Regions from separate parts of the Enterobacter oligotrophicus genome, predicted to be linked through region 2. Evidence: predicted binding sites of a transcription regulator. Region 2 holds the regulator's gene; each other region holds the start of a gene.
The links. The regulator CRP, encoded in region 2, controls carbon source genes, mostly activating them, when cyclic AMP is high. The targets are predictions, from matches to a motif close to ATGTGANNNNNNTCACAT.
Positions count from the first base shown of each region.

Region 1 (4,402 bases), 800 kb from region 2:
ACGTCGCGCGCGCCAGCATGTTCAAATACGTCGTTTTCACGCGCATCGCCCAGCCAGTCGCCGACCACGGTCAGGGCATCTTCTTTTGGCGCGGGCGCGGGCTCCAGCGTCCAGCTATTATTTCCCAGCGGTTTTACCTGCAGTCCGCTGCCGTCCAGCAGCTGTTGCAGGCCGCTCTCGACGTCGTAATCGCCGTGCAGGCCGTTGCTCTGCTTGCCGCGCGTCAGGCTGGCGTCAACCGAGAGGGTAATTCCGCTGTGTGCGGCATACTGATTGAGCGCTTTGTCGAGCGATCCCGGTGCGATATCAACCTGTGCAGCAAAAGCGGAAAACGAGAGACCGGCCAGCGGCAGCAGGCTCAGGCGAATGGCGTTAACCAAAGGTGTTGTTTTACGAAAAACGCGTAACGGCGTCATACCTTCTCCATCATCATTTTTGTTGTGTTCAGCTATGAGTCGAACGAGAAGGGTAAAAAGGACAATCGAAATGAGAATTATTTTTCTTACAGCGGTGAAATGTTTATCCAGTACCGCGTAATAGACTGAATTTTAACGGGAAGCGTTTGCGCGATAACGTTCAGGATCGCATCGGTATTTTTCAGCGGGAACGTCCCGCTCAGGCGCAGCCCGGCAACGGCGGGATCGCAGCGCAGCACGCCGTTGCGGTAACGGCTTAGCGTGGCTATCACCTCACCCAGCGGTTTATCGCTGAAGCTCAGGATGCCCTTCGTCCAGCTTGTACTCTCGTCATCCAGCGGTTTCACTGCGCCAAACTCAGAGGCGCTGAACTGCAGGCTTTCACCAGCGTTCACGATGCGTTTTTGCGCGGGGGCACTGGCGAGAAGCACTTCCACGGCGTGCTGCTGCACGTCAAGCTGCGTGAAATTATCCTGCTGGCGGACGGTAAATTCTGTCCCTAAAGCGGTGAGTTGGCCCTGACGGGTCAGGACGCGGAAGGGGCGTTGCTGCGCATCTTTCACGGTAGTAATGGCGATTTCACCGTACCAGAGCCGGACGGTGCGCTGATGCGCATCAAAACGCACATCCGCCGCGCTTTGGGTATTCAGCGTGAGCAGGGAGCCATCTTCCAGTTGCTGACGGCTGACTGCGCCTTTGGCGGTGCGGTAATCTGCCCGCAGACCTTCGCCGGTTTCCGACTGCCAGAGTTGCCAGCCTCCGCCAGCGCCGAGCAACAGCAGTAATCCTTTCATCACGTGACGGCGGGTGAGGCGGGTATCGTGCAGCGCCCGGCTGGCAACGTCGCCAGGCACACCGCCAAGCTGGTTGCGCAGGTTTTCAACCTGCTGCCAGGCCCACTGGTTATCCTGATCCTGTTCATACCACTGTTGCCAGCGCGCTTCCTGTTGTGGGCTGACGCGCTCGCCGCTTAGCACGGCATACCAGTGGGAAGCGGAACGCAGCGCCTGACGGCGGGAATCGGTTAACGAAGGATTCATAACCCATGCTCCAGACGAAACAGCAGGCAGTGCTCGACGGCTTTCGCCACGTATTTTTTCACGGAGCTGACGGAAACACCGAGTTTCAGTGCGATCTCGCTGTAAGTCAGCCCTTCCAGTTGCGAAAGCAGAAACGCCTCGCGCGTTTTGCCGTTTAGCCCGTCCAGCATGGTGTCGATAAGTTGCAGGGTTTCCAGCTGGCTTTCGCGCTCTTCGGGCGAAGGTGCAAGGGCGTCGGGCAGTTGTGCAAGCATCTCAAGCCAGGCTTTTTCCAGCGCGTTACGGCGGAAGAGATCGACCATCACCCGTTTAGCGATAGTGCAGAGAAAAGAGCGCGGATCGCGGATGGTCGCCAGCGCGTCGCTACCCATTACCCGCAGGAAGGTGTCCTGTGCGATATCGTCGGCATCAAAGGCGGATTGCAGCTTGCGGGTGAGCCAGCTTTTCAGCCAGCCGTGATGCGCGCCGTAAAGCGATTCAAGCGTTAAAGAAGCGGTAGTAGCGGCGCGGTCAGACATGCGGAATGCATCAAAAGTTAATCATCACGCGGCTATATTAATATGAGAATGGTTATCATTACAATTGGAAATAAAAAAGCCTCGCAAAGGAGGCTTTCAACATCGAGTGATCAGGTAATGACCATCGGCCAGTCGGGTGGCGTGTGGCTCATGGCTTCAATCATCACTGCTTTGACGTTGTCCCAGATGGCAGCAATGTCCAGCAGGGTGATGCCGAGCAGGCCCGTGGCGAACCAGCATGCAGCGCCCAGCCCCAGCAGGGTGCTGATCACCGCCAGTCCGGCGTAGTCAGATTTGCGAAACTGAATGTTCAGTGTGCTGGCTAAAAACATCAAAACCGCGCTCAACAATGGCCAGCGCAGGAGAACCATGCTGGTAGTAATGGTCGCCATAAAACCCATCCTCGACAAAACAGACGAACTGGAATGAAACAATGTTTCTCGTTACACAATATGTGTGAACTATATCACATTTGCTGTTTTATTCGCCAGTGTCCGTGTGAGGTAAAAGAGGGAATTTAATGCTGTGGAAAATATATCGTCGCAGACGGCGTCCGCCTCTTCATAATGAATTCATCAAGATAGCAAAACCGCAGTAATATGAAAAAGGTGTATCACATTTACAGTATTAAACCTATGGATTATGCTTGAGTGGACAAATAAATGTACCCGCAGAAAATAATTCAGGTTTTTGAATTATTTGGCTTTTTTACTTTTGTGTATTGTTTTTATTACACTCAGCATACTCTCTGATGGCCCTGATATATTCTTTCTTTAATCTGATTTGTTGCGGTTGCTATATCGATTAATGACCTGCGAAAAAAATGATGAAAGAAAAAAAACGCGAGATTGTTAACGACAGCATGCAGGCGCTACACGCGCTGGCGAAGCTGATGCCTCAGCTCAACAATCTGTGTTCACTGGCGGAAATGCTTGAAACCATCAACGGGGCGCTGGGGTCAACCCTCGCCTGGGTCAGTGTGGATAATGACAGTATACAGCGCGTGGAATGTGCGGGTGAGGTGACATGCCACTCGTTCGCAGTGGCTGATTTTCTTGCCGGTACTCTGCTGCAACGGCACCACCGATCGTGGCGAGTGGTCTACTGGAAAGAGAACATCGGCCAGGCGCTGTTCCCGCCTCAGCACCCCGGTTACTCGCAATTGCAAAGCGGTGTGTTGTGTAAACTTTCAACCCAGGACGGGCACTGCAGCGGCTATTTCTTCCTGGCTTTTGATGAAAAGCTCTCTTCTCTGCCGATCCTGAAAAATATTGTCGTGGTGTTAGTTGAGAAATTAAAAGACTATTTTGACGAAATTATCGCCCGAGAAAAAACGGCTCAGGAGATGCAGCGGGTCGTCACGCAATATAAGACGTTATTTGAGCGGGCCCCGGTATTAATGAACTCTTTCGACAGACATAACCGCTGCGTGTTGTGGAATGCGGAATGCGAAAAAGTGTTTGGCTGGAGCATGGCAGAGATCAGCGCGCATGCTGATCCGCTGGCTTTGTTCTACCCTGATCCCGAGGAGCGACGTCGGGTACGGGAGTCGGTGCATATTTCCCCGCTCAAGGATATGTATGAATGGCATCCTGTGCGCAAAGACGGGACGCCGCTGACCATCCTCTGGTCTAACATCCTGTTGCCGGATAACTCTATTCTCAACATTGGCCTGGATATCACCGAGCGAAAAAAAGCGGAGCAGCAACTGGCGGTGAAAGCCACCACTGACGATCTCACCGGCTGTTTCAACCGTTCTGCCATTTTGCAGCGGCTCAAGCTGGCGCTGGCGGCAAGCTCAAGGCAGGATGCCAGCAGCCATTTTTGCGTACTGATGTTTGACCTGGACTACTTTAAACAGATCAATGATGAATGGGGGCACCTGGTCGGGGATGCTGCATTAATACACTTTTGCGACAGGCTCCGGGAGTTAAGCCCGACGGGCTCCGCACTGGGGCGCGTGGGAGGGGAAGAGTTTTTACTTCTGCTTGCGCGCGCGGATGGCACTGCGGCCACGCTGTTATCGACCCGATTGCGGGCCGCGTTAATCACGAAACCCTTGCTGGTTGGTGATAAAAGACTGGCGCTCTCTTTTAGCGCCGGGGTTGTCGAAGTGTGTCAGGGCCAGCGTGATACCTCTGGCGTTCTTACGCGTGCCGATAAAGCATTATATGATGCCAAACGTGCAGGAAGAGGCAAAACGGTGGTTGCGTCTGATTATTTATAAATCAAAATGGAAACCCGCCGCGAACAATTAGCAGCATGCGTCATGTTCGCATTGTAGTTTTTTCATGCTGTCAGAAGTTTGCCTTAATCAACGATCCTCTGTTGTGTTATCTTAAAACCTCCCGCTCGCAATGGACAATTATTTCCCTTAATAGAAACGGAACGAATACTTTAAGTTTAGCTTACGGGAAAATATTATCGT
Region 1 is NZ_AP019007.1:2,854,023-2,858,424, forward strand. Features, by position in the region: gene fecA (TonB-dependent Fe(3+) dicitrate receptor FecA) at 1-416, opposite strand, end outside; gene fecR (ferric citrate uptake sigma factor regulator FecR) at 503-1,456, opposite strand; gene fecI (ferric citrate uptake sigma factor FecI) at 1,453-1,974, opposite strand; gene EoCCA6_RS13695 (YjcB family protein) at 2,085-2,366, opposite strand; gene EoCCA6_RS13700 (GGDEF domain-containing protein) at 2,801-4,201, shown strand.
Region 1: EoCCA6_RS13695 (YjcB family protein) is a predicted target of CRP. The motif match lies at 2,429-2,446, and genes of this name have one in related genera.

Region 2 (4,402 bases):
AATATTCGAATCCCCTGACTCGCCCGGCGCGTCGTACTCCAGACGTTGCTGACACCGCTGCAGGGCAATTTCACACGATTGCAAATAGCGCTGCGCCAGATCCGGCGTCAGCATCGTATGCTCGCGCGCCAGCGTGGTCATGGCATTGATATGCTCGACGATAAACTGGCTGTGCGTCACCCACAGCTTCATATCAGCCAGATAGTGCGCGTTAAACCCCGGCTCCTGCATCGCCTGGTTGAGCGAGTTAAACAGGGCGTTATGTGCCTGGTTGACCTTCATGCGCTGATACGCCAGCGGGGAGGGCTGCGGGTCGTCGCTAAGGATTAAGCGGATCGCCTGCTGATCGGCCTCCAGCGCGTCGTGGGCGTTCTGCCTGAGCAACCCGCTCTGCCACTGCGGCCACAGCCAGACCATACCGCCAAAGGCGATCAGGCAGCCAATCAGCGTATCAACCAGACGGGCGATAATAAACTGCTCGCCGTTGAGCGTCAGCAGTTGCAGGGTATACACCGCCGTGACTGTAAAGCCCACCATCGCCCAGCCGTAATTTTTACGGATAATCAGATAGCTGACCATCGTTATCGCCAGCATACCCACCAGCGTATAGCCTTCAGGCACGTGGAAGTGCAGCGTCACGCCCGCAATAATCAGCCCCGCCATCGTTCCGCCTGCCCGATGCAGTATGCGTACCCGCGTGGCTCCGTAGCCGTTCTGGGTCACAAACAGTACCGTCATTAAAATCCAGTACGGCTTCGGCAGGTGCAGCGCCATGCCCATCAGGCTGGCGATGCTGAGCATCACGCTTATCCGCGCGGCGTTGCGCAGGGCAGCAGATTTCAGTGAAAGGTAGCTTTTCAGCGCGGGCAGCAGCGGCAGACGCTTCTGTTTATCGGCCATCAGGTCGCGAGGGTAAAGTGGCCGCTGGGTGCGCAACACGCGGGCGATGCGGCTGAAGTGCCAGGCGGCAAACTGCCCGACCGGGTTTTCCGGGTGCTGACGGGCGATTTTCTCCAGCGCGCCGAGCTGTTTGTCCATGGTAAATCGCGTCGGGTAGCGGTGATACAGAATATCGTCCGCCAGTACCCGCAGGCGCGCAGAAACGGTCTGCGCGTTCCAGCGGATCACCGCTTCGGCGTGGCTGCGTTCCACCAGCTTCTGCACTTCCTCCGGGTGATGCAGGCTCACGGAGATATGCTCCTGTAAATCCAGCCCCACCTGGAAGGTACGCAGCAGCCGCTTGTAATCATGGTTTTTATTGGCGGCCAGCATGTGTAATTGCTGATAGCACTGGCTTATCAGATCGACCACTTTTTGCTGACGTGCCAGCAGCGGCGGCAGTGATTTTTCCGGATCGGTGTGCTGGGTAAGCAGGGTATATTTGGCTTCGCAGTAATCTGCAAGCTGCACATAGAGCAGGCTCAGGGATTCGCGCAGCGGTTGTTCGCGCCACAGCCAGAACCAGAACCAGTTAAACAGCCCGTACCACAGCGTGCCGAGGGCGTAGATCAGCAGCGGTTCCCACACCGGCATATTGCCCGCAAGGCTCAGAGTGAAGATGGCGGCAATCAGCGAAGCGGGGAGTAACCGGGCATGCAGCGAGCTGATTTCGGCGGTCACGCCGAGCGTCATCGCCAGCACGGTCAAAATCAACGGCAGCGGAATATCGCGGGCAAGCAGGAGCTGTACGGCGAGGCTACAGCCTGCGAACAGGCAGCCACCAATAATCAGACGTTTGAAAAAACGCTTATGCGGCGTATCCAGACCGGCAATGTTGCAGCAGGCGGGAACGAGAGAAAACAGCAGACCCTGCTGGAGATGTCCGAGGATCAGACCCACAGCCACGGGAAGACACAACACCAGCGTTTGTCGCAGTGCGTAGTTAACTTCCGGGTGATAAATCAGCCTGCGCCACATGGGAATAGAGACAAAAACGGCGTGCCACCTTGCGATGGCACGCCGTTTGGCCGGAATTAACGGGTTCCGTAAACCACGATAGTTTTACCGTGGGCAGAGATCAGGTTCTGGTCTTCCAGCATTTTCAGGATACGGCCCACTGTTTCGCGGGAGCAACCGACGATCTGACCAATTTCCTGACGGGTAATTTTAATTTGCATGCCGTCAGGGTGGGTCATGGCGTCTGGCTGTTTCGCCAGGTTCAGCAGCGTCTGCGCGATACGGCCGGTAACGTCCAGGAAGGCGAGGTTACCCACTTTCTCAGACGTGACCTGCAGACGGCGAGCCATCTGGGAAGAAAGACGCATCAGGATGTCCGGGTTAACCTGGATCAACTGACGGAATTTCTTGTAGGAAATTTCAGCCACTTCACATGCTGTTTTTGCACGAACCCAGGCGCTACGTTCCTGGCCCTCTTCAAACAGGCCCAGTTCACCGATGAAATCGCCCTGGTTCAGATAAGAAAGGATCATCTCTTTCCCTTCTTCATCTTTGATCAGCACTGCCACCGAGCCTTTAACGATGTAATACAACGTTTCGGCTTTTTCACCCTGGTGAATCAGAGTGCTTTTCGATGGGTACTTATGAATGTGGCAATGAGACAAGAACCATTCGAGAGTCGGGTCTGTTTGCGGTTTGCCAAGCACCATGCGCTGTTATCCTCTGTTATAAGCTGTCACCAGAGTCATAAGATGCATCCGGACTCTGGGGTTGCAATCGAATTCTTACCCATACCCTGGGAAGTCGGCTGTCGTAACGTTTCGCAGCCAGTAAAGTTTGATGTCCTCTGCATACATGTGTAACGTCAATGTATTACTGTAGCATCCAGAGTGTTTTAGCATAGCTTTAGCCGCGTGTCTCCTGGTGTCTCGCTTCAGCATGATGCAGGTCGCCTTCCGTTGCGAGAAATGTAACGCGCGCGTAATCTGTCACCAAAAATGCAACGTTGGAGTTAATGAATATGCAAGCGCGTGTAAAGTGGGTTGAAGGGTTAACGTTCCTGGGCGAGTCCGCTTCAGGACACCAGATTTTGATGGACGGGAACTCCGGCGACAAAGCCCCAAGCCCGATGGAGATGGTGCTGATGGCGGCGGGCGGATGCAGCGCAATCGACGTGGTGTCGATTCTGCAAAAAGGCCGCCACAATGTGACCGATTGCGAAGTCAAACTCACGTCTGAACGCCGCGAAGAGGCACCGCGCCTGTTTACGCACATTAATCTGCACTTTATTGTTACCGGCAAGGAGCTGAAAGATGCGGCGGTATCACGCGCGGTGGATCTTTCTGCGGAGAAATACTGCTCTGTGGCGTTAATGCTGGAGAAAGCGGTAAAAATCACCCATTCGTATGAAGTGATCGAGGCTTAAAACAAAGCCCGGTGGCGCTGCGCTTACCGGGCCTACAACTGCACGAACGTAGGCCGGATAAGCGAAACGCCATCCGGTAACAGGCGTCACGCGATCTGCTTTCCTTCCATCAACCGCTGCACCAGCGGTGTCATAATTAACTCCATCGCCAGCCCCATTTTCCCGCCCGGCACCACCAATGTATTCATGTGAGAAATAAACGAGCCCTGCAGCATCGCCAGCAGCCAGGGGTAATCGATATCTTCGAGATTGCGGAAATGGATCACCACAAAGCTCTCATCCAGCGACGGGATACTTTTGGCGGCGAACGGGTTAGAGGTGTCCACCGTCGGCACGCGCTGGAAGTTAATGTGGGTACGGGAGAACTGCGGCGTGAGGTAGTTGATGTAATCTTCCATGGAGCGTACCACCGAATCCATCACCGCTTCACGCGAATGGCCGCGCTCGCTCATGTCACGCGTCAGCTTCTGTATCCACTCGAGGTTAACGATCGGCACTACGCCGACCAGCAGATCCACATGGCGCGCCACGTCGTGCTGTGGCGTGACCACGCCGCCGTGTAGCCCTTCATAAAACAGCACGTCGGTCGGTTCCGGCAGCGGCTGCCAGGGCGTGAACGTCCCCGGCACCTGGTTCCAGGGAACGGCTTCATCGTAGGTATGCAGGTATTTACGGGATTGCCCTTTACCGCTCTGACCGTATTCAGCGAAGGTTTGCTCCAGCAGGCCGAAATCATTGGCCTCCGGGCCGAAATAGCTGATGTGTTTACCCAGATCGCGCGCCTTGCGGATGGCCATGTCCATCTCCGGGCGCGTGTAGCGGTGAAAGCTGTCGCCTTCGACCTCTGCCGCCCGTAAATTCAGCTGGGCGAAAATCTTGCGAAAGGCGAGGCTGGTGGTGGTGGTTCCCGCACCACTCGAACCCGTTACGGCAATAACCGGATGTCTGGCAGACATAGCAACTCCCTGACTGGAAAGGTTTTAAGCTCAGCCGTGAAACGCGTTGCGGGGCATGATATTGACTGTCTCATGCAGTTCGGACCACACCAGCACCACGTCGCCGCTTTTGAGCTGGCGCTTC
Region 2 is NZ_AP019007.1:2,054,150-2,058,551, reverse strand. Features, by position in the region: gene EoCCA6_RS10005 (YccS/YhfK family putative transporter) at 1-1,917, opposite strand, end outside; gene crp (cAMP-activated global transcriptional regulator CRP) at 1,974-2,606, opposite strand; gene EoCCA6_RS09995 (OsmC family protein) at 2,918-3,322, shown strand; gene EoCCA6_RS09990 (phosphoribulokinase) at 3,409-4,278, opposite strand; gene EoCCA6_RS09985 (YheU family protein) at 4,309-4,402, opposite strand, start outside.

Region 3 (4,402 bases), 440 kb from region 2:
GCCGGTGCAACCCAGTTCGATTTCCAGGGTCATGTCCATTTTGGCCATGCGCGCCAGGTACTTAGAGCAGATTTCGATGTTTTCGTGCAGTGACTCTTCAGACAGGTCGATCATGTGAGAAGAGAACAGTGGCTTGCCGGTTGCTGCGAAGTGTTTTTCACCCGCGTCCAGCAGACCGTCGATCCACGGCAGCAGTTTCTTCGCGCAGTGGTCAGTGTGCAGGATAACTGGAACACCGTAGTGCTCAGCCATCTGGTGTACATGGTGCGCACCAGAGATCGCGCCCAGGATTGCAGCACCCTGAGGAACGTCAGTTTTCACGCCTTTACCCGCGATGAACGCAGCGCCGCCGTTAGAGAACTGAACGATAACTGGAGCTTTAACTTTGGCTGCAGTTTCCAGTACGGCGTTGATGGAGTCAGTACCCACGCAGTTAACTGCAGGCAGAGCAAAGTTGTTTTCTTTAGCTACCTGGAACACTTTCTGTACGTCATCACCAGTGATAACGCCAGGTTTTACGAAATCAAAAATTTTAGACATGTTGCTTAGTCCTGTATCTTCGGCCGTTAGAAAAGGTGCGTGCTCTTATAAGCGCGCTGAAAATGGGGCAGGTTTCCCTGCCCTTGAATGGCTTACTTCTTAGCGCGCTCTTCGAGCATTGCTACTGCTGGCAGGACTTTACCTTCCACGAATTCGAGGAATGCGCCGCCACCAGTGGAGATGTAGGAGATCTTGTCAGCGATACCGAACAGATCGATAGCTGCCAGGGTGTCACCGCCGCCTGCGATAGAGAATGCTTCGCTGTCTGCGATAGCGTTAGCAACAATTTCAGTCCCTTTGCGGAAGTTCGGGAATTCGAACACGCCAACAGGACCGTTCCACAGGATAGTTTTTGCGTTTTTCAGGATCTCAGCCAGTTTCTCTGCAGAAGCGTCGCCCAGGTCCAGGATCTGCTCTTCATCTTTGATGTCGTTAACAGATTTCAGCGTTGCGGTCGCCGTTTCGGAGAACTCGGTCGCTACGCGAACGTCAGTTGGAACCGGGATATCGCAGGTGCTCAGCAGGCGTTTCGCTTCGTCAACCAGGTCTGCTTCGTACAGAGATTTACCCACGTTGTGGCCTTGTGCAGCAACGAAGGTGTTCGCGATACCACCGCCAACGATCAGCTGGTCAGCGATTTTAGACAGAGAATCCAGAACGGTCAGTTTGGTGGACACTTTAGAACCACCAACGATAGCCACCATTGGACGAGCCGGTTCTTTCAGCGCTTTACCCAGTGCTTCCAGTTCGTCTGCCAGCAGAGGACCGGCACACGCAACGTCTGCAAATTTACCGATACCGTGGGTAGAGGCCTGTGCACGGTGAGCCGTACCGAATGCATCCATCACGAACACGTCGCACAGTGCAGCGTATTTTTTAGACAGCGCTTCGTCGTCTTTCTTTTCGCCTTTGTTGAAGCGAACGTTTTCAAGCACAACCAGCTCACCGGCAGCGACTTCAACGCCATCCAGGTAATCTTTCACCAGGCGAACCGGGTTGGACAGTTTGTCTTTCAGGTAATTAACCACTGGCAGCAGAGAGAACTCTTCGTTGTACTCGCCTTCAGTTGGACGGCCCAGGTGGGAGGTTACCATCACTTTAGCGCCCTGCTTCAGAGCCAGTTCGATGGTTGGCAGAGATGCACGGATACGCGCGTCGCTGGTCACTTTGCCATCTTTAACCGGTACGTTCAGATCAGCACGGATGAAAACGCGTTTACCAGCCAGATCCAGATCGGTCATCTTAATTACAGACATGGTGAATCCTCTCGTTGATTCTTAAAGTTTTGCAGACGCACAATGCGTCTTACCTGAAACCTTTCGCGGCCATTGCTAACGTGGTGTCGAGCATTCGGTTAGCAAAGCCCCATTCGTTATCACACCAGACCAGCGTCTTGATCAGGTGTGCGCCACTGACGCGCGTTTGTGTGCCATCCACGATGGCGCTGTGCGGGTCGTGGTTAAAATCTACTGAGACCAACGGTAATTCCGTATAGTCAACTATACCATGAAATGCACCCTGTGCCGCTTTTTGCAGCAACAGGTTGACTTCACAGGCTTTTACCGGTTTCTTCACCGTGACGCTGAGGTCGATTGCGGTGACGTTAATCGTCGGCACGCGCACGGCAATCGCTTCAAAACGGTCATTAAACTGCGGGAAAATACGGGTGATCCCCGCCGCCAGTTTCGTATCCACCGGAATGATCGACTGGCTCGCCGCGCGAGTGCGTCGTAGATCCGGGTGGTAAGCGTCAATTACCTGCTGATCGTGCATGGCGGAGTGAATCGTAGTCACGGTGCCGGATTCAATGCCATACGCATCGTCTAACAGTTTGATGACCGGAATTATGCAGTTGGTGGTGCAGGAGGCGTTGGAGACAATGCGGTGTTCAGCTTGCAGCTCATGCTGGTTGACGCCAAAGACAACGGTGGCGTCGAGGTCGTGACTGCCGGGGTGGGAAAACAGGACTTTTTTCGCGCCAGCTGCCAGATGCGCTTCACCGTGTTCGCGGTTGCCGTATACGCCGGTACAGTCAAGCACCACATCCACACCCAGTTCACGCCACGGTAGCGCGTCAAGGCTGCGTTCATGCAGCACGCGGATGGCATCGTCACCGACGAAAAGCTGTTCCCTTTCCTGGCGAACGTCCCAGGCAAAGCGGCCGTGGCTGGTGTCATATTTCAACAAATGCGCCATGCCCGCAGCATCCGCCAGTTCATTGATTGCCACCACGGTGATTTCCGCACGACGCCCGGATTCATATAAAGCACGAACCACGTTGCGCCCGATGCGACCGAAGCCATTAATCGCTACGCGTACGGTCATAGATCTCCTGCAAAGCTATCCCTGAGTTTGAGGTGGCTGAAAGAGTAATCCAGCGACGCCCGAAGGGGAATCCTTGCTGTCACAAACTGCGATTGATTGGTCAATTGTCGAACATTTAATCGACTGAAACGCTTCAGCAAGAATAAGCGAATTGTGGAATAAAAGGAATGTCTGTCCAGATGAATAAGCGAGCTATATGACTTGCGTCACATTTTCGGTGGAATAATTTACGACGAGGTAAAAGCAAAACGGTAACCGAGAGGTTACCGTTTTTAGTGTTTGCACCCTCTCCCCGTGGGAGAGGGACGGGGTGAGGGCATCAGCCCGCACCGTACAAACAATTACAGCAGTTCTTTCGCCTTAGCGACAACGTTCTCAACGGTGAAGCCGAACTCTTCGAACAGCAGCTCTGCCGGAGCAGATTCACCGAAGGTGGTCATGCCGACGATTGCGCCGTTCAGGCCCACATATTTGAACCAGTAGTCTGCGATACCCGCTTCCACTGCCACACGTGCGGAAACCGCTTTAGGCAGTACGGATTCACGGTAAGCTGCATCCTGCTTGTCGAACGCATCGGTAGACGGCATGGAAACCACGCGCGCTTTCACGCCTTCGGCAGTCAGTTTTTCCCAGGCAGCTACAGCCAGCTCAACTTCAGAACCGGTCGCGATGAAGATCAGCTCAGGCTGGCCTGCGCAATCTTTCAGCACGTAACCACCGCGGGCGATGTTTGCCAGTTGCTCTGGAGTACGCTCCTGCTGCGCCAGGTTCTGACGGGAGAGGATCAGCGCGGTCGGGCCGTCCTGACGCTCAACGCCGTATTTCCACGCCACCGCGGATTCAACCTGGTCACATGGACGCCATGTGCTCATGTTCGGGGTCACGCGCAGGGAAGCCACCTGCTCTACCGGCTGGTGAGTCGGGCCATCTTCGCCCAGCCCGATGGAGTCGTGGGTGTAGACCATCACCTGACGCTGTTTCATCAGCGCAGCCATACGCACGGCGTTACGCGCGTATTCAACGAACATCAGGAAGGTAGAGGTATACGGCAGGAAACCGCCGTGCAGCGAGATACCGTTGGCGATTGCGGTCATACCGAATTCACGTACACCGTAATGGATGTAGTTACCGGCAGTGTCTTCGTTGATCGCTTTAGAACCCGACCACAGGGTCAGGTTAGAAGGTGCCAGGTCAGCGGAGCCGCCGAGGAATTCAGGAAGCAGAGGACCGAACGCTTCGATTGCATTCTGAGACGCTTTACGGCTGGCGATTTTAGACGGGTTCGCCTGCAGCTTCGCGATGAACTCGTTCGCTTTCGCGTCGAAATCAGACGGCATGTCGCCTTTCATACGACGGGTGAATTCAGCCGCTTCCTGAGGGAACGCTTTTGCATAAGCCGCGAACTTCTCGTTCCAGGCGGCTTCTTTCGCCTGGCCGACTTCTTTGGCATCCCACTGGGCGTAGATCTCAGATGGGATTTCGAAAGCAGGGTGTTTCCAGCCCAGAGCTTCACGGGTCAGTGCGATTTCCGCGTCGC
Region 3 is NZ_AP019007.1:1,611,021-1,615,422, forward strand. Features, by position in the region: gene fbaA (class II fructose-bisphosphate aldolase) at 1-540, opposite strand, end outside; gene pgk (phosphoglycerate kinase) at 633-1,796, opposite strand; gene epd (erythrose-4-phosphate dehydrogenase) at 1,846-2,865, opposite strand; gene tkt (transketolase) at 3,207-4,402, opposite strand, start outside.
Region 3: epd (erythrose-4-phosphate dehydrogenase) is a predicted target of CRP. The motif match lies at 3,060-3,077, and genes of this name have one in related genera.

Region 4 (4,402 bases), 1.2 Mb from region 2:
AACGGGAGCACTCAGAGATAAAATAAGAGAACGTTTCATTACGGCATTACCAAAAAAATAAAGGCGCACGTTACGCCCGATATCGTTATTTTTTTTAGTAACGCGTGGCAATCAGCAATTTGTCATACATTTACACAATCAGAAAAATATTCTCTTTAAGAATCAGTTAATTAAATTCATTTATTGTAATTATGAATTGTTAACGTGAAGGGCTGCTACACTTAATATCGATAACCAGACGCAGGAGAGCCGAATGAAAATATTATTGTGGGTAATTTTAATTATTTTTCTGATAGGGCTGTTAGTGGTGACGGGTGTATTCAAGATGATTTTCTGATTTATTTGCCCGGCACTTTACCGGGCAAATTCAAAGAAATGCCCCTTCAGCGTTTTGCCTGGATAACGCGCGCAATATCAGCAGACGTCTGCAGCGTGCGGATCTCCTGAAATAAGCCCAGCGCCTCGCTGTACTCTTTACGCAAATAACTTAGCCACTGTTTAATACGCGCAACGTGATACAAACCCGTATCGCCCTGCTTTTCCAGACGACTGTATTTTTGCAGCAGTGTCACCACCTCATGCCACGGCATACGCGGCGCGTTATATTTCACCACCCGGCTAAGGTTCGGCACGTTCAGCGCACCGCGACCTATCATCACCGCATCGCAGCCCGTCTCTTTCAGGCACGCTTGCGCGCTTTCGTAATCCCAGATTTCGCCATTGGCAATAACCGGAATGGTGAGCCTTTTGCGGATCTCACCGATCGCCTGCCAGTTAATGCGATCGGCTTTGTAGCCATCTTCTTTGGTGCGGCCATGTACTACCAGCTCTGTTGCCCCGGCCTGCTGCACCGCATCGGCAATTTCAAACTGGCGCGCGTCGCTGTCCCAGCCCAGGCGCACTTTGACCGTCACCGGCAGATGCGACGGCACGGCTTCACGCATCGCCTTCGCGCCACGGTATATGAGTTCAGGATCTTTCAGCAGCGTTGCCCCGCCGCCGCTGCCGTTGACCAGCTTCGACGGACAACCGCAGTTGAGATCGACACCGTAAGAACCCAGCTCGACCGCGCGAGCGGCGTTTTCCGCCAGCCACTCCGGATACTGACCTAATAACTGGATGCGCACCAGCGTACCGGAGGTGGTTCGGCTCTGACGGTGCAGCTCCGGGCAGAGTCGGTAGAAAGACTTTACCGGCAACAACATATCGACCACGCGCAAAAACTCCGTCACGCAGAGATCGTAATCGTTCACCTCGGTCAGCAGCTCGCGCACGAGAGAATCGAGCACGCCTTCCATTGGGGCCAGCAAAACACGCATAAGATTACCTGTGAAAAAAGACGCGCTATAGTAGCTGCTCTCCAGGCATGAGGAAATACCCGACGTTCCATTTGGGAATGTCTGGTATGCTCAAAATTCATGATGTGATCCGTGGCACATTTCCGGGTTTAATTGTATGATGAATGCGTTTCATCAAGGACTTTAATCATGAGCAAATCACTGAATACTCTCTGGCAATATCTGCGCGCATTCGTCCTGATTTATGCCTGTCTTTACGCCGGGATCTTCATTGCTACCCTGCTGCCCATCACCATTCCAGGCAGCATTATCGGGATGTTGATCCTGTTTGTGCTCCTGGCGCTGCAAATTCTGCCCGCAAAATGGGTTAACCCTGGCTGCTTCGTTCTCATCCGCTATATGGCGCTGCTGTTCGTGCCCATCGGCGTGGGCGTGATGCAATATTTCGATTTGCTCAAAGCGCAGTTCGGCCCGATTGTCGTCTCCTGCGCGGTCAGTACGCTGGTGGTTTTCCTGGTGGTAAGCTGGAGTTCGCATCTGGTACATGGCGAACGTAAAGTGGTCGGGCAGAAAGGAACAAAACAATGATGGCCAATATCTGGTGGTCGCTGCCGTTAACGCTGGTGGTGTTCTTCGCCGCTCGTAAACTTGCGGTACGCTTCAAAATGCCGTTGCTGAACCCGCTGCTGGTCGCGATGGTGGTGATCATTCCTTTCCTGCTGCTCACCGGCATTCCCTATGAGCGTTACTTTGCCGGGAGCAAAATTCTCAACGACCTTTTGCAACCTGCCGTTGTGGCGCTGGCGTTTCCTCTTTATGAGCAACTGCACCAGATCCGCGCCCGCTGGAAGTCCATCATTACTATCTGTTTCGTCGGCAGCCTGGTGGCGATGATCACCGGAACATCGGTGGCTCTGCTGATGGGAGCGTCGCCACAGATTGCCGCCTCCATCCTGCCAAAATCAGTCACCACGCCTATCGCAATGGCCGTGGGTGGCAGTATCGGCGGTATTCCGGCGATAAGCGCTATGTGCGTGATTTTCGTCGGGATTCTGGGTGCGGTATTTGGTCATACCCTGCTGAATGCGATGCGTATCCACACGAAAGCCGCGCGCGGCCTGGCAATGGGCACGGCGTCGCATGCTCTGGGCACCGCGCGTTGCGCTGAAACAGATTATCAGGAAGGGGCATTTAGCTCGCTGGCGCTGGTGATTTGCGGGATTATTACCTCTCTGATTGCTCCGTTCGTGTTCCCGGTTATTCTGGCGGTGGTGGGATAAAATTTGCGATGCGTCGCGCAAATTTCATTTTGATTTCATAAGTTGCATAAACAATGAGAAGTGGATCACATATAAAGCCGTAACGGCTCCGTACACTACCGATCCATTAACCTTTAAGAGGCAACGCCATGCATCCACGTTTTCAATCTGCTTTCGCCCAGCTTGCAGAGAATTTGCAATCAGCCCTGGCTCCGGTTCTGGCGGATACGCATTTCCCCGCCCTGCTGACGGCCGGGCAGGTCGCGACGCTTAAACAAGCAACGGGACTGGACGAAGACGCGCTGGCTTTCGCACTGCTGCCGCTGGCTGCCGCCTGCGCGCGCGCCGATCTCTCCCACTTTAATGTCGGCGCAATTGCACGCGGCGTGAGCGGGACATGGTACTTCGGCGGAAACATGGAGTTCCTGGGTGCGACCATGCAGCAAACCGTCCATGCGGAACAAAGCGCCATCAGCCACGCCTGGCTGCGCGGTGAAAAAGCGCTGAGCGCCATTACCGTAAACTACACGCCCTGCGGTCACTGCCGTCAGTTTATGAATGAGCTGAACAGCGGTTTGCAGCTGCGCATCAACCTGCCAGGCCGCGAGCCGCATACGCTGGGCGATTATCTGCCGGACGCCTTCGGGCCGAAAGATCTGGAGATTAAAACGCTGCTGATGGACGACCAGAACCACGGCTTCGCCCTGTCCGGTGATGAGCTGAGCCAGGCGGCCATTACTGCCGCAAATAAAAGTCATACCCCGTACAGCAAATCGCCAAGCGGCGTGGCGCTGCAGTGTCGTGACGGCCGTATCTTCACCGGCAGCTATGCAGAAAACGCTGCGTTTAACCCGACGCTGCCTCCGCTGCAGGGTGCCCTGAACCTGCTGAGTCTGAACGGCTATGACTACCCGGATATCCAGCGTGCCATTCTGGCAGAAAAAGCCAATGCGCCGCTGATTCAATGGGACGCCACCGCCGCCACGCTGAAAGCACTGGGCTGCTCGACCATCGACCGCGTACTGCTTGCGTAAATTTCCGGCGGGCAGAAATGCCCGCCGACTGATGAAAAACCCTTCAGTTGATTCGCTGTTTCTTGCGCTAACCAGGCGGGTAAAGTAGCCTGAGTTAAATTTCACCTCAGGTATGAGCCATCTGCATGTTAAAGCGCGTTTTTTACAGCCTGTCTGTCCTGGTCGGCATACTGCTGTTGATCGTGCTGGGTCTCGACCGGTGGATGAGCTGGAAAACGGCTCCTTATATCTTCGATGATCTTCAGGACCTGCCCTACCGTCAGGTCGGTGTCGTACTTGGCACCGCCAAATATTACCGCACCGGCGTGATCAACCAGTATTATCGCTACCGTATTCAGGGCGCGCTGAATGCCTATAACAGTGGCAAGGTAAATTACCTGCTGCTGAGCGGCGATAACGCGCTGCAAAGCTATAACGAACCCGTGACGATGCGAAAAGATCTGATTGCCGCAGGCGTCGATCCGGCGGATATCGTGCTGGATTATGCCGGGTTCCGCACCCTGGATTCCATCGTGCGTACCCGTAAAGTATTCGACACGAACGATTTCATTATTATTACTCAGCGCTTCCACTGCGAGCGCGCGCTGTTTATCGCGCTGCATATGGGCATCCAGGCCCAGTGCTATGCCGTGCCGTCGCCTAAGGATATGCTGAGCGTGCGTGTGCGTGAGTTTGGCGCGCGGTTTGGCGCGTTGGCAGATCTGTATATCTTCAAACGCGAACCGCGCTTCTTAGGCCCGCTGGTGCCCATTCCGGCGATGCATGAAGTGCCGGAAGATGCCCAGGGTTATCCGGCGGTAACGCCAGAGCA
Region 4 is NZ_AP019007.1:896,303-900,704, forward strand. Features, by position in the region: gene mdtQ (multidrug resistance outer membrane protein MdtQ) at 1-39, opposite strand, end outside; gene yohP (small membrane protein YohP) at 254-337, shown strand; gene dusC (tRNA dihydrouridine(16) synthase DusC) at 384-1,319, opposite strand; gene EoCCA6_RS04280 (CidA/LrgA family protein) at 1,488-1,886, shown strand; gene EoCCA6_RS04285 (CidB/LrgB family autolysis modulator) at 1,883-2,578, shown strand; gene cdd (cytidine deaminase) at 2,707-3,591, shown strand; gene sanA (outer membrane permeability protein SanA) at 3,717-4,402, shown strand, end outside.
Region 4: EoCCA6_RS04280 (CidA/LrgA family protein) is a predicted target of CRP. The motif match lies at 1,422-1,439, and genes of this name have one in related genera.